2 regions of the Pseudoalteromonas sp. C12FD-1 genome follow, and region 2 is predicted to be linked to the other one. Evidence: predicted binding sites of a transcription regulator. Region 2 holds the regulator's gene; the other holds the start of a gene.

Region 1 (6,945 bases), on a different contig from region 2:
TTTTTAGTAATCCATCTACATAACTAGCGAGTAAATCAAAAGTGTATATTTGTGTATTTGGATCAGGTTTTTCACTATAACCAGAACCTAAATAATCAGGTGCTATTATATGAAAGCGGCCAGATAAAAGAGGGATTAGCTCGCGATAGCTATGTGACGACGATGGATAACCGTGTAATAAAACAATCGTTTGTTTATGTTGTTTACCTGCTTCTCGGTAGAATATTTTTTTACCGTCTACGTTTACATATTTATAAGTAGTTTTTGAAGGCCATACTGCATCTGCTGCATATATTTTGGCAGTAAGTGTCGACATAGAAATTAGTAAAAACACAATAAAAGAAACGATGTGAGCAGGTAGTATTTTAAAGTTTTTATGTATAGTTGTATGCATAAGTGTACTCGTAATTTTTGTAATAACGCTTTATTAATTTACTAGACCTGTTATTTACACCATTGTGTTCAGCTTAATAGTGCATAAGTTGTTATTGCTAAATAGTGCATAGAAATAATATCTGCGATTTTGAAGTGTTATAATGTTGTACAAGGATGCAAGCTTACAAAAAAAGCATATTCCTTTGTGGTAGGCCAAATACCAAAGCTAGACTTTACGGGCCTGCGAGAAATGGACCTAGGTGATTTTGTCGATATGGACGCGGCGAGTGTAATGTATAAAAATACTTATTATATACTTCCCCACATCGCTACTAATTTAAGGATTCATTTTCATAAGTTTGTTCATGTAGCGCTGTGGGCTGAACTAGGCTCAAGTGCATTTATGCAGCGTTATATGCGTGAAATTCAGCAGGTTGGTTATCATAATGCACCACTTGAGCTTATGGTTTATGAGCTTGATGCGCATTTTGCCTATGCGGGCGAGGGAATTAACATCCCAAATCATGTTGCAAATACACTGTAGCTAAACAATTTTAAAAGGAATTTATATGATTCGTTATTATCTATATTTATTCGCGCTTATGTCTTTTTCTGGTGCTGCTAATACATTTGATGAAGACATAACCGCAGCTTTAATCGAAAGAACAACGCATAATATTACTTATAATGGCGCTTATTATTCAATTGGCTACCCAGGTGGTGATGTGCCGAGCAATATTGGGGTATGTACAGATGTAATTATTAGGGCGTACCGCACACTTGGCGTAGATTTACAAAAACGTGTACACGAAGACATGCAAGCGCACTTTACTCACTATCCGTCAAAGCGTATATGGGGGTTATCAAAACCTGATAAAAATATAGACCACCGACGTGTGCCAAATTTACAAGTGTTTTTTAAAAAGCACGGCGCTGTTTTAGCAAAATCTATAAACCCGAATGATTACAAAGTCGGAGATATAGTCACGTGGATGTTACCGGGTAGTTTACCGCATATAGGTATGGTTGTCAGTGCAAGCACAGAAGAAGGCGATAACCCGTTAATAGTGCATAATATTGGCCGAGGGCCTGAAAAAAGCGACATGTTGTTTGCTTATCCGATCACTGGGCATTACCGTTATGCAAGCGAGCATTTTACTGCTGCCAATTAGCACTCTCTATTTTAGATTTATACTAATGTGGCCATTAGGTTTACAGCAGCACAGCAGTATTTCACCCTCGCGTACAAAGGCTAAAGGTTCTTCGTTATATTGTACTTGGCCAGAGACTAAGGTGGCTCTACACGCGCCGCAATAGCCTTCGCGGCACTGATAAGCTACGTCTATTTTTTGGTTTTCTAAGCAATGTAAAACTGAAGGGCAGCCAGTGCTAAATTCAATACACTGGCTGTTATCTGCAAGCGTTATACTTGCAGTGGGTTTGTCATTCATTATAAATCAAAGTCACCAAATTCTGAGGCATCTACTTGAGAGTCGATTTGACCTACAAGGTATGAGCTAATTTCAGCTTCTTGCGGCGCAACTTGCACGTTATCAGACACAAGCCAAGAGTTGATCCATGGAATAGGGTTGCTGTTGTTTTCAAACTGCGCTGGTAAGCCAATTGCTGTCATACGTGCATTAGTGATGTATTCAACATACTGACACAAAATGTGTTTATTTAAGCCAATCATTGAGCCATCTTTGAACAGGTATTCGGCCCATTCTTTTTCTTGCTCTGCGGCCTCAACAAACATTTTAATCGCTTCTTCACGGCACTGCGCGGCAACAATCGCCATTTCTGGGTCGTCTTTACCATCTTGCATAATGTTTAAAATATGCTGCGTACCCGATAGGTGAAGTGCTTCATCACGTGCGATTAGCTTGATGATTTTAGCGTTACCTTCCATTAATTCACGTTCTGCAAAGGCAAATGAGCAGGCAAAACTAACATAAAAACGAATGGCTTCAAGAATATTTACCGACATCATTGCAAGGTAAAGTTTCTTTTTAAGATCGAATAAACTAATCACGACGGTTTTACCGTTAATTTCGTGCTTGCCCTCGCCATACAGGTTATAAAGCGACACGCCATTAATTAAATCGTCGTAATAGGTGGTTACCGCATCAGCACGTTCGCTGATTTTTTCGTTACTTACAATGTCATCAAAAATAAGCTCGGGTGACTGTGTTACGTTACGAATAATGTGGGTATAAGAGCGACTATGGATAGTTTCGCTAAATGCCCACGTTTCTATCCATGTTTCTAACTCAGGAATAGACACAATGGGGAGTAGAGCAACGTTTGGCGAGCGACCTTGTACACTATCAAGCAGCGTTTGATATTTTAAGTTACTTAAAAATATGTGCTTTTCGTGCTCTGGTAATGCTTGAAAGTCTAAACGGTCTTTACTTACGTCTACTTCTTCTGGACGCCAAAAAAACGAAAGTTGCTTTTCAATCAATTTTTCAAAAATAGGGTATTTTTGTTGATCGTAACGCGAAACGTTAACGGTTTGGCCAAAAAACATTGGCTCTTGCATTTGATCATTATGGTTACGACTAAAAGTAGTATAAGACATGTCTATCACTCAAAAAACTATCACTAAAACTATCAGGACAAAGCGGGCAAAGAGCCCGCTTTAAGTTTAACTATTAAATTTTACACGCGCCGCCTGCACAATCATCATCTTCCACTTCTGGCGTGTCGTCTTGTGCATCTGATGCGCCATCGCGTGTATTGTGGTAGTACAAGGTTTTAACACCTAATTTATAGGCACCTAGTAAGTCTTTTAATAAGACTTTCATAGGTACTTTACCGCCTTCGTATTTACTTGGATCATAATTAGTATTGGCCGAAATAGTTTGGTCAATAAATTTTTGCATTATGCCCACTAACTGTAAGTAACCATCGTTTGAAGGAATATCCCAAAGTAACTCGTAGTTATCTTTTAAGCGTTCGTACTCAGGAACTACTTGTTTTAAAATGCCGTCTTTACTTGCTTTAACGCTAATGTGTCCACGTGGTGGCTCAATACCGTTAGTTGCGTTAGAGATTTGCGATGATGTTTCTGAAGGCATTAATGCGCTAAGCGTAGAGTTACGCATACCGTGCTCTTTAATGCTGGCACGTAACGAATCCCAATCTAAGTGCAGTGGCTCATCACAAATTTTATCTAAGTCACGTTTGTACGTATCCGTTGGCATAATACCTTGTGAGTACGTTGTTTCGTTAAATTTAGGACACGCACCACGCTCTTTAGCCAGCTCGTTTGACGCTTTCATTAAGTAGTATTGAATTGCTTCAAACGTTTTGTGAGTCAGTGCATTAGCACTGCCATCTGAGTAACGCTTACCATTTTTAGCTAGGTAGTAAGCGTAGTTAATTACGCCTATTCCTAACGTACGACGACCCATAGTGGCATTACGTGCAGCCGGTACAGGGTAGTCTTGGAAATCAAGTAGGTTATCAAGGGCACGTACTGCAAGCTCGGCAAGCTCTTCAAGTTCATCAAGTGACTCAATAGCGCCTAAGTTAAATGCAGATAGCGTACAAAGTGCAATTTCGCCTTCTTCATCGTTTACGTTATTTAACGGCTTTGTTGGCAATGCAATTTCCAAACATAAGTTAGATTGGCGAATTGGCGCAACTTTAGAAATAAACGGACTGTGCGTATTACAGTGGTCCACATTTTGTAAATAAATACGGCCTGTGCTGGCGCGCTCTTGTGCGAACATTGAGAAAAGCTCAATCGCTTTAATACGCTTTTTACGAATTGACTCATCTTGCTCGTATTTAACATATAACGCGTCAAACTCGTCTTGGTCTTCAAAGAATGCATCGTAAAGGCCAGGCACATCTGATGGGCTAAATAACGTAATGTAGTCGTCTTTAATTAAACGAGAATACATTAGTTTATTAAACTGTACGCCGTAATCTAAATGACGAACACGGTTATCATCAACACCACGGTTATTTTTAAGTACCAGTAGGTTTTCTACTTCTAAATGCCAAAGCGGGTAGAATAACGTTGCAGCACCGCCACGTACGCCACCTTGCGAGCAGCTTTTAACTGCTGTTTGAAAGTGCTTATAAAAAGGAATACAACCTGTGTGGTACGCCTCGCCATTACGGATATGGCTACCTAATGCACGAATACGCCCAGCGTTAATACCAATACCTGCACGTTGTGAAACGTACTTAACAATGGCAGATGATGTGGCGTTAATTGAATCAAGGCTGTCGCCACATTCAATAAGTACACACGAGCTAAACTGACGCGTAGGCGTACGCACACCCGACATAATTGGCGTAGGTAAAGAGATTTTAAATGTTGATACTGCATCGTAAAAACGTTTGATGTAGTCAGTACGCGTTTCGCGCGGATAGTCAGAGAATAAACTCGCAGCCACTAAGATATATAAAAACTGGGCGCTTTCGTAAATTTCACCTGTTACACGGTTTTGTACTAAGTATTTACCTTCAAGCTGCTTTACTGCTGCGTAGCTAAAGTTAAGATCGCGCGAATGATCAAGATACGCATCTAGCTCGTCAAGCTCTTGCTCTGTGTAATCAACAAGTAAGTGAGCATCGTAGCGTTTGTCTTCAACCATTTTTGTAACATGGTCAAATAAACGTGGAGGCTCAAACTGGCCATACGCTTTTTTACGTAAGTGGAATACAGCTAAGCGGGCAGCTAAGTACTGGTAGTCAGGCGACTCTTTTGAAATTTGATCGGCTGCTGCTTTAATGATGGTTTCGTGAATGTCTTTTGTACGAATACCGTCGTAAAATTGAATGTGTGACTTTAATTCAACCTGTGAAACCGATACGTTGTTTAAACCTTCGGCGGCCCATTCAATAACGCGATGGATCTTATCAAGATCTAGAGGCTCTTTACGCCCGTCACGCTTGCTTACAGATAACTGTTGGTTCATAGCTTTGCCTGTATTCCTTGGGAATTATGTATTTTGACCAATGCTTTATACCTCGCTAAAGCAAGGTACGTATTCATTTATTATAAGTTTCACCGTATTGGCGAATTTAATTGAATAACATTTGGCCACAATATCTGGTGTTGTTCAATTTAGAGATCACAAGATAGTGTGGTCTGAGCTGATTTGCAAGGGACATAATAGCCCCTATTTGTGGATAACTTTGGGATAACGTATTTGTGTTAGTAGTCACTCACCTTTGAACAATCATTTAAGTTGAAATAGGTAAAAATCAACTAATGATCAGCTAAATTTACGCAATTTGAAAATAAATTTCGACTGCTTTTTTTATCATCAAGCTTTGCGTAAAAACTAACACAATCACAATATATAGTGTTTAATAATTTACATGGCACTATATATGGTTAAAAGCATCAATAGGGCTGTGCCAGTTAAAATCGGCTTCCCAGCCCTTAGCTACATCAATACTTGGTATATAGCCCCAAAGCGCTGTTGCTGTGTGCATACCTGCGGCTTTACCTGCTTCTATATCTCGTTGCGCATCACCTACGTATAAACAACGTTTAGGATCTACGTTCATCAGTTTTGTACAGTGTAATAAGGGCAAAGGTGATGGTTTAGCCTCGGCGAGAGTATCGCCACTGATCACAACGTGTGCATTTTTTAAAGCGGGTATAGCAGCCACTAGTGGATCGGTTAAAAACCCTGGCTTATTGGTCATTATTCCCCATTTTATACCTTGGTTCTCAAGGGCTATGAGTAATGATTCTATGCCTTCGAAGCAGTGGGTGTGTATGGCTAGGTTTTGGCTGTAGTAACTGACTAATTGTTTTATTCGTTCAGTTTGTGGTTGCGATGCCCATTGCGCTTTAAAGCCAAGTTCAAGTAATGCGCCGGCGCCATTAGAAGCTACTTTCCTATACGCCTCAGGCGCCACTTGCGCAACACCTTCACTTTTAAGTACGGCATTTAAAGCAGCACCTAAATCGTCTGCTGTATCAAGCAAGGTGCCATCTAAATCAAATAAAAAAGCGTCGTACTCAAAAGGAGTTAAGTGGGTATGAGAGCTAGCCATTACGCTAACTTCTCAAAATGAAGAATGTAATTAACACTCACATCGGTATTTAATGAATACTGCTTAGAAAGCGGATTGTAGCTAAGGCCTGCGCTGGCACGTACTTTTAAACCGGCTTGCTCAGCCCATGCAATAAGTTGTGCAGGTTTGATAAACTTGTTGTGATCGTGAGTGCCCTCAGGCACCATTTTTAATAGCTTTTCAGCACCTACAATAGCAAACAAGTAAGCTTTAGGTGTTTTATTTAGTGTTGAGAAAAACACATCAGCCCCAGGCTTGGCAAGCTTTGCTACTGCATGAATAATAGAAGCAGGGTCAGGTACGTGCTCCAGCATCTCCATACAGGTTATTACATCAAAGCGAGCAGGGTGCTGGGTTGCAAACTCCTCTGCAGGTACTTTTATATAGTCAACATTTACACCGGTTTCTAGGCTGTGTAGTTTGGCCACAGTGAGTGGCTCTTGGCCCATGTCTATACCGGTTACGTGTGCGCCCATGCGTGCCATGCTTTCACTAAGAATGCCGCCGCCACAGCCTACA
Region 2 (6,945 bases):
TTGGGTAATACCTAAGTCAGCTAGTATTTGTGAGCCCACCCCCACAGTACGTGAAGTACCTTTAAATTTACGCGGCGTAACATGCTCGCCAGCATCGGCAGCAGCAAATGCTTTTACTGTGGCCTCTAGCTCTTCGGTGCTTTCTTGTTTACCTAAAATAACCAGTGCACCGTTATTTTTTGCAATGTAAGCCATTGCATCAGAAAGCCCCCAACTACGATCCGCACTTCTATCTGAAAGTAAAATATCGTTAAAAGTACTTTGTAAGTGCACGCGCACAAGTGTTGGCTCGTTTTCTTTAATTTCGCCTTTTAACAATACGTAATGTAATTGACCGTCAATGGTGTCTTTGTACGTGACTAAATCAAACTCACCGTGTTCAGTTGGCAGTTTACATTTAGCAACTTGCTCAATAGTGGTTTCGTTAAGGTTTCGGTACTCAATTAAATCGGCAATTGTGCCAATTTTAATACTGTGCTCTTTAGCAAATACTTCTAAATCCGGGCGGCGCGCCATGGTGCCATCGGCATTGAGAATTTCTACAATAACTGATGAGGCTTCAAGGCCGGCTAAGCGTGCTAAATCACAGCCAGCTTCGGTATGCCCTGCACGCGTTAAAACGCCACCAGGTTGCGCCATAATCGGAAAAATATGCCCTGGCTGTACAATATCACTTGGTACGGCGCCTTTTGCAATTGCCGCTTGCACTGTACGTGCTCTATCGGCTGCTGAAATACCGGTTGTTACACCTTTGGCAGCCTCGATCGACATAGTAAAGTTAGTAGAAAACGCTGCGCCATTATTTTTTACCATTAACGGTAAATCTAGCTGTTCACAACGCTCTTGCGTCATAGTTAAACAAATTAAACCACGGCCATGAGTGGCCATAAAGTTAATTGCTTCTGCGCTAATGTGCTCTGCTGCAATAATTAAATCGCCTTCGTTTTCTCTGTCTTCGTCATCCATTAAAATAACCATTTTACCGGCTTTAATGTCGTCGATGATTTCTTGTGCGCTGTGTAAATTCATAAATTTGCTCGTGTAAGTTATCAGTGTCGTTATTTAACAAAACCAGCTTTAGCTAGTAAGCTCATTGAAATGTCTGTGCCTGTCGGCTGCTCAGCCCCTTTGATAAGGCGCTCTAAATAACGTGCAATTTGGTCAACTTCTAAATTAACGCGTGTGCCCACTTTAAAATCAGCAATGGTGGTTTGCTCGCTTGTGTGCGGCACTATGGTTAATTTAAATTTATTACCTTGTACAGCGTTTACTGTCAGGCTTATACCATCTATACATACAGACCCTTTGTAAGGAATGTACTTCATTAAGTTTTCATCGGTGCTTAGCCAATATTCTGTGGCGCGCGCATTACTCGTAATAGCTGTAATGGTTGCAATGCCATCCACATGACCAGAAACTAAATGCCCGCCTAAACGTGAAACCGGTTGCATGGCTTTTTCAAGGTTAACAGTTTGCCCTATATTATAATTTGCAAACCCAGTTAGGCTGATAGTTTCGTTTGATAAGTCGGCACTAAAGCCATCAATGTGCTTATCAACTACCGTTAAACATACGCCATTAGTGGCAATGCTATCGCCAAGCTTTACATCGCTCATATCAAGATTAGCGCTTTGAATGCGAATGGCTAAATCGCCTTGTTTTTTTTGTAATAGCGCAATTTTGCCTGTGGCTTCTATTATTCCAGTAAACATAGCCCTACTCTTTTAATTAAGTGGTTGGAATGTGTTTTGTAGCGGTTATACGTAAATCATCGCCCACTTTCACACACTCTTTAAACGTTAAGTTAACGGTGTTTTGCATATCTGTCAGCGGTGCAAAATTAACCAAGCTTTTTGCATCGCACCCCATGAGTTTAGGCGCAAGATAAAATATATATTCGTCTATTAAATTAAGCTCTGTCATTTTACCGGCAAGTGTGGCACCGGCTTCTAAATAAACATGATTAAATTGCAGCTTAGCAAGGTGTGCTAAAACAGACGTTAAATTAACTTTGTTATTTTGCTGTGGCACTTCTATATGCCTTACAAAGTGCGGCCACTGCGTTGATTTATCAACCTTGGTAGTAAAAATTATTATTTCACTTTCAATATTAAATACTGCCAGCTCTGGTGTCAGCCTATTTTGTGAATCAATTATAACCCGCACCGGTTGGCGTAGGGGTAATTCGGTAGGCAAAGCCTGTGGCAATTCGCTTAACCTCACATTGAGCTTAGCATCATCCGTAATAACCGTATCGGCGCCGGTTAAAATAGCGCAGCTTTGTGCTCGGTGTAATTGTACATCTTGTCGCGCAGCGGGGCCGGTGATCCACTTACTCTGGCCATTTTTTAGTGCGGTTTTACCATCAATACTGGCCGCCATTTTACACGTTACATAAGGAAGACCCTGCTCCATACGTTTAAAAAAACCTAAATTAAGAGCGCGCGCTTGCTGCTCTAAAAGCCCAGAGGCAACCTCAATACCAGCATCGCTGAGTATTTTAAGCCCTTTACCTGCTACTTGCGGGTTAGTGTCGACCATAGCCGCTATAACTTTTACTACCCCTGCGGCTTTTAAACCCTCTGCACACGGGGGAGTGCGTCCGTAATGGCTACACGGTTCAAGCGTTACATAGGCTGTCGCGCCTTTTGCGTTATCACCGGCCACTGCAAGGGCATTAACCTCAGCATGCCCCTGCCCCGCTAATTGATGAAACCCTTCACCAATTATGTGGTTATCTTTAACTAAAACACACCCTACATTAGGATTGGGGGTGGTTGTAAATCGCCCTTTTTTTGCAAGCTCGATGGCGCGTGCCATGTACATTTCGTCTTGTGCAGTAAAAATTGCTTGGTTTTGCATTATTACTCCCCTAAACGGGCAATTTCTTCACCAAATTCGCGTATATCTTCAAACGAGCGATACACAGAGGCAAACCGCACATAGGCTACTTTATCAAGTTTTTTAAGCGCCTCCATTATGCACTCACCCACTAGGTGACTTGATATCTCTCGCTCGCCGGTAGCACGCAACTGCGATTTAATAATATTAACCACTTCATCTACTTGCTCTGTACTTACAGGGCGTTTTTCTAGAGCGCGATTCAGGCCATTGAGTAGCTTATCTTCATTAAAGGGCTCTCGGCTGCCATCTTGTTTAATCACACGTGGCATAACTAACTCGGCGCCTTCAAAGGTAGTAAATCGCTCGTGACACTCATTACATTCACGGCGACGGCGAACTTGATGGCCTCCACCTACTAGGCGTGAGTCTATCACTTTGGTGTCTTTTGCGGTGCAAAATGGGCAATGCATAACTAGGTACTTCCGTTTTAAACAAAAAAGGCCGCTGTTTAGCGGCCTTTTATCTTAGCAAAAAAATAGGGCCTGTTGGCCTTTCAGGATTAAATTTGTTCTATCTAGGGGTGATTTGATCGCGGCGCGAGGTTTGTAACCTAGTGGGCTAAGTAAAAACCGAGCAAAGCTTCCGCGTCCTGCTCACGCCCCTTACCTACATCCATGTAGGCAACAAAGAGTAAATCGCCCCTAGGACGAACCCAAGGGCAGTGCATGTTTGGCATTTATGCTGCGTTATCGCCTATTTGTGTGGAGTAACCACACTACATAGACTCTGCCTTGCCTAAAAACCAAACATACTACTGCAAATTAAATCTCGAAAGGTAAACAGGCCCCTTGTTGTGCTCTAAATTACTGCTGCTTATGCAATTAAGCGTATACAGGTAATTTTGCACAAATTGCTTTAACTTTTTCTTTAACTTGCGCTTGTACAGACTCATCGTTGATGTTGTCTAATACGTCACAAATCCAGCCTGCAAGCTCTTTCGATTCAGCTTCTTTAAAACCACGACGCGTAATTGCAGGTGAACCAATACGCAAACCTGAAGTAACAAACGGTGAACGAGGATCGTTTGGTACTGAGTTTTTGTTCACGGTAATATTTGCATTACCAAGCGCTGCATCTGCATCTTTACCTGTGATATCTTTATCGATTAAATCAAGTAAGAATAAGTGGTTTTCTGTTTTATCAGATACGATTTTGTAACCGCGCTCTTGCATAACAGCAACCATAGCTTGGGCATTTTTAACTACCTGTGCTTGGTACGTTTTAAATTCTGGTTGTAGTGCTTCTTTAAATGCCACGGCTTTTGCAGCAATAATGTGACATAAAGGACCACCTTGGCCACCTGGGAACACAGCGCTGTTAAGCTTTTTGTAAATTGCTTCGTCGCCACATGCAGAAATAATTAAACCACCACGAGGGCCTGCTAACGTTTTGTGTGTTGTTGTGGTTACAACATGCGCGTGAGGTACTGGGCTTGGGTAAACACCCGCCGCAATTAAACCAGCAACGTGAGCCATATCAACAAATAAGTAAGCACCTACTTTATCAGCAATTTCACGGAATTTAGCCCAATCAACAATACCTGAATATGCAGAAAAACCACCAATAATCATTTTTGGTTTATGCTCTAGTGCTAGCGCTTCAACTTGTGCGTAATCAATTTCGCCGGTTACTTCGTCTAGTCCGTATTGGATAGCATTATATAGCTTACCTGAAAAGCTTACGTGTGAACCATGCGTTAAGTGTCCACCATGAGCTAAGCTCATACCAAGTACAGTGTCACCCGCTTCTAATAATGCTAAAAAAACAGCTGCATTAGCTTGAGAACCCGCATGTGGCTGAACGTTTGCATAGTCAGAACCAAATAGCTCGTTAGCACGATCAATTGCAAGTTGTTCAACTACGTCAACATGCTCACAACCGCCATAGTAACGTTTGCCCGGGTAACCTTCAGCGTATTTGTTTGTAAGCTGTGAACCCTGTGCTTCTAGTACGCGTGGGCTACAGTAGTTTTCTGATGCGATTAATTCAATGTGCTCTTCTTGGCGAGCTGTTTCTTTGTTTATCGCGTCAAATAACTCTGGATCAAAATCCGAAATATTCATGCTACGTTCTAACATTGGGGTCTCCTAGGGCAACGTGTATGGTGTTTTTTAGAGGCTTTATTGTACGCTGTAAACGACTCTTTGCCTACGCTCTTAAGTTGAGGATATTTAAACAGGGATTGAATCTATTTCACAGCGTTTTTAAGATGATATTTTTTTATAAACACATTAATAATTTAAATGATTTTTATTTTTTACATTTAATTAGTTAATGATAAACACTACATTTAGCGCGTTCAAAATACAAAAAAAGCGGCCAAGGCCGCTTTTTAACGCTAAGTTAGTTAGCCTAACTTAGCAAGTATTTCAGTGCGCAACGCTTCATAATCAGGGCTAATGTCGCTTGCTAAACAAGGTTTAGCAAGCGCGTCGCTAAGTGGCTGTGGCATATCAAGTTCAATATTTAGAATCTCTTCTACGCTTTCTTTAAACTTAGCGGGGTGAGCAGTTGCTAAAAAGATCCCTGCCGCACCGGGCGCTTTATTCTCTACAAGGCCTTGGTAAGCAATGGCGGTATGCGGCTCTGCAACATAACCCGTTTGTTGAATATTTTTCATCACTACTTGCGTGTTTTCTTCGCTCACACTGGTTGAGTAAAAATTATCGTAGCTAAACCAGTTATTATCTAGCATTGTTTGCACACGCGGCCAGTTATTTGGCTTGCTTACATCCATCGCATTTGAAAGCGACTCAAGTGTAGCATTTGGCGCCCAATTTTTATCAAGCATGTAACGTGGCACTGTATCGTTTTGATTAGTTGTAGCACTTAGTTTACCTACTGGCATACCAATTACCGCGCCAATCATCGCGGCACATACATTACCAAAGTTACCACTAGGGACTGAAATGTGCGCTGTAGCACGCTTTTCTTTTGGTAGCTGTGCAATGGCTTCAAAGTAATAACATACTTGTGCCACTAGGCGGCTAATGTTGATTGAGTTAGCTGAATTAAGGCCAAGTGTAGATTTAACTTCGTCATCTAAAAACGACTTTTTAACCAGCTCTTGGCAATCATCAAAACTGCCATCTACCGCGTAACAATGAATGTTATTACCAAGCGTAGTAAATAACTTTTGCTGAGCAAGCGAAATTTTGCCTTTAGGGTATAGAATAACTACATCTATATTTGGTTTGTTATAAAACGCATGCGCTACAGCAGCGCCAGTATCGCCAGAGGTTGCCGTTAAAATCGTGACTTTTTCGCCTTGATTGAACTGTGCTAAACACTCAGCCATGAAACGCCCGCCAAAGTCTTTAAACGCAAGCGTAGGGCCATGGAAAAGCTCTAAACAATAGTTATTGTCTTCAACCTCTACCAATTTTACTGGGAAGTTAAACGCATTTTTAACCATTTGAGCAACAGTATCAGCGGGTAATTCATCGCCAATAAGGTGCGATAAAATTTTGCTACTACGTGTAACAAAGTCCATATCTAATAACGCATCTACATCAGCCAGCGGCGCTAAGCTTTCAGGAAAAAATACCCCCTGATTACGCCCAAGCCCTGTTTTTACCGCTTCAACAAACGACACTTTTTGAGTATTTTCTTTTAAATTATGTAATTGCATAACTGCCTATCCTATAAAACTGTTAATTGACGCGTGCCGTCGTTATCTAATTTACAAATGTGGCAAAAGCCTTGCTCATTTATATAGTTTTGCGCTAACCACTGCGCACATTTTTTTGCAGCTTCTAATGTTTTACACACTGTAAATAAGGTAGGGCCGGCACCTGAAATACTGACAATCTCTGCACCAAGGGCTGGCAAACTTGCTTTCGCTTCGCTAAACCCTGTAATTAAAGGTGCACGATACGGCTCTGCTATATCATCTTGCATAATGCTCAGTGCATCATCAAAACGCTGCGTTAATAACAAGCTGCTAAATGCCGACAAACGCTGTGCAAACTCAACCCCAGCATGCATGCTTAGCTCTTTAGGTAATACCGAGCGTGCCTTTGCGGTATTAAGCGAAAAACC

Evidence for each region. The regulator NrdR, encoded in region 2, represses ribonucleotide reductase genes. The targets are predictions, from matches to a motif close to AAACACNANATNTNGTGTTT.
Region 1: nrdA (class 1a ribonucleoside-diphosphate reductase subunit alpha) is a predicted target of NrdR. The motif match lies at 5,436-5,455, and genes of this name have one in related genera.

The regions. Positions count from the first base shown of each region.
Region 1 covers NZ_JBBEVD010000044.1:54,580-61,524, reverse strand. Annotated here, with positions in the region: gene WDB87_RS04580 (alpha/beta fold hydrolase) at 1-394, opposite strand, end outside; gene WDB87_RS04575 (hypothetical protein) at 581-919, shown strand; gene WDB87_RS04570 (DUF1287 domain-containing protein) at 945-1,547, shown strand; gene yfaE (class I ribonucleotide reductase maintenance protein YfaE) at 1,554-1,826, opposite strand; gene nrdB (class Ia ribonucleoside-diphosphate reductase subunit beta) at 1,826-2,956, opposite strand; gene nrdA (class 1a ribonucleoside-diphosphate reductase subunit alpha) at 3,030-5,312, opposite strand; gene WDB87_RS04550 (HAD family hydrolase) at 5,725-6,405, opposite strand; gene ubiG (bifunctional 2-polyprenyl-6-hydroxyphenol methylase/3-demethylubiquinol 3-O-methyltransferase UbiG) at 6,405-6,945, opposite strand, start outside.
Region 2 covers NZ_JBBEVD010000072.1:19,010-25,954, forward strand. Annotated here, with positions in the region: gene ribBA (bifunctional 3,4-dihydroxy-2-butanone-4-phosphate synthase/GTP cyclohydrolase II) at 1-1,029, opposite strand, end outside; gene WDB87_RS14450 (riboflavin synthase) at 1,059-1,712, opposite strand; gene ribD (bifunctional diaminohydroxyphosphoribosylaminopyrimidine deaminase/5-amino-6-(5-phosphoribosylamino)uracil reductase RibD) at 1,729-2,862, opposite strand; gene nrdR (transcriptional regulator NrdR) at 2,865-3,314, opposite strand; gene glyA (serine hydroxymethyltransferase) at 3,726-4,982, opposite strand; gene thrC (threonine synthase) at 5,252-6,535, opposite strand; gene thrB (homoserine kinase) at 6,547-6,945, opposite strand, start outside.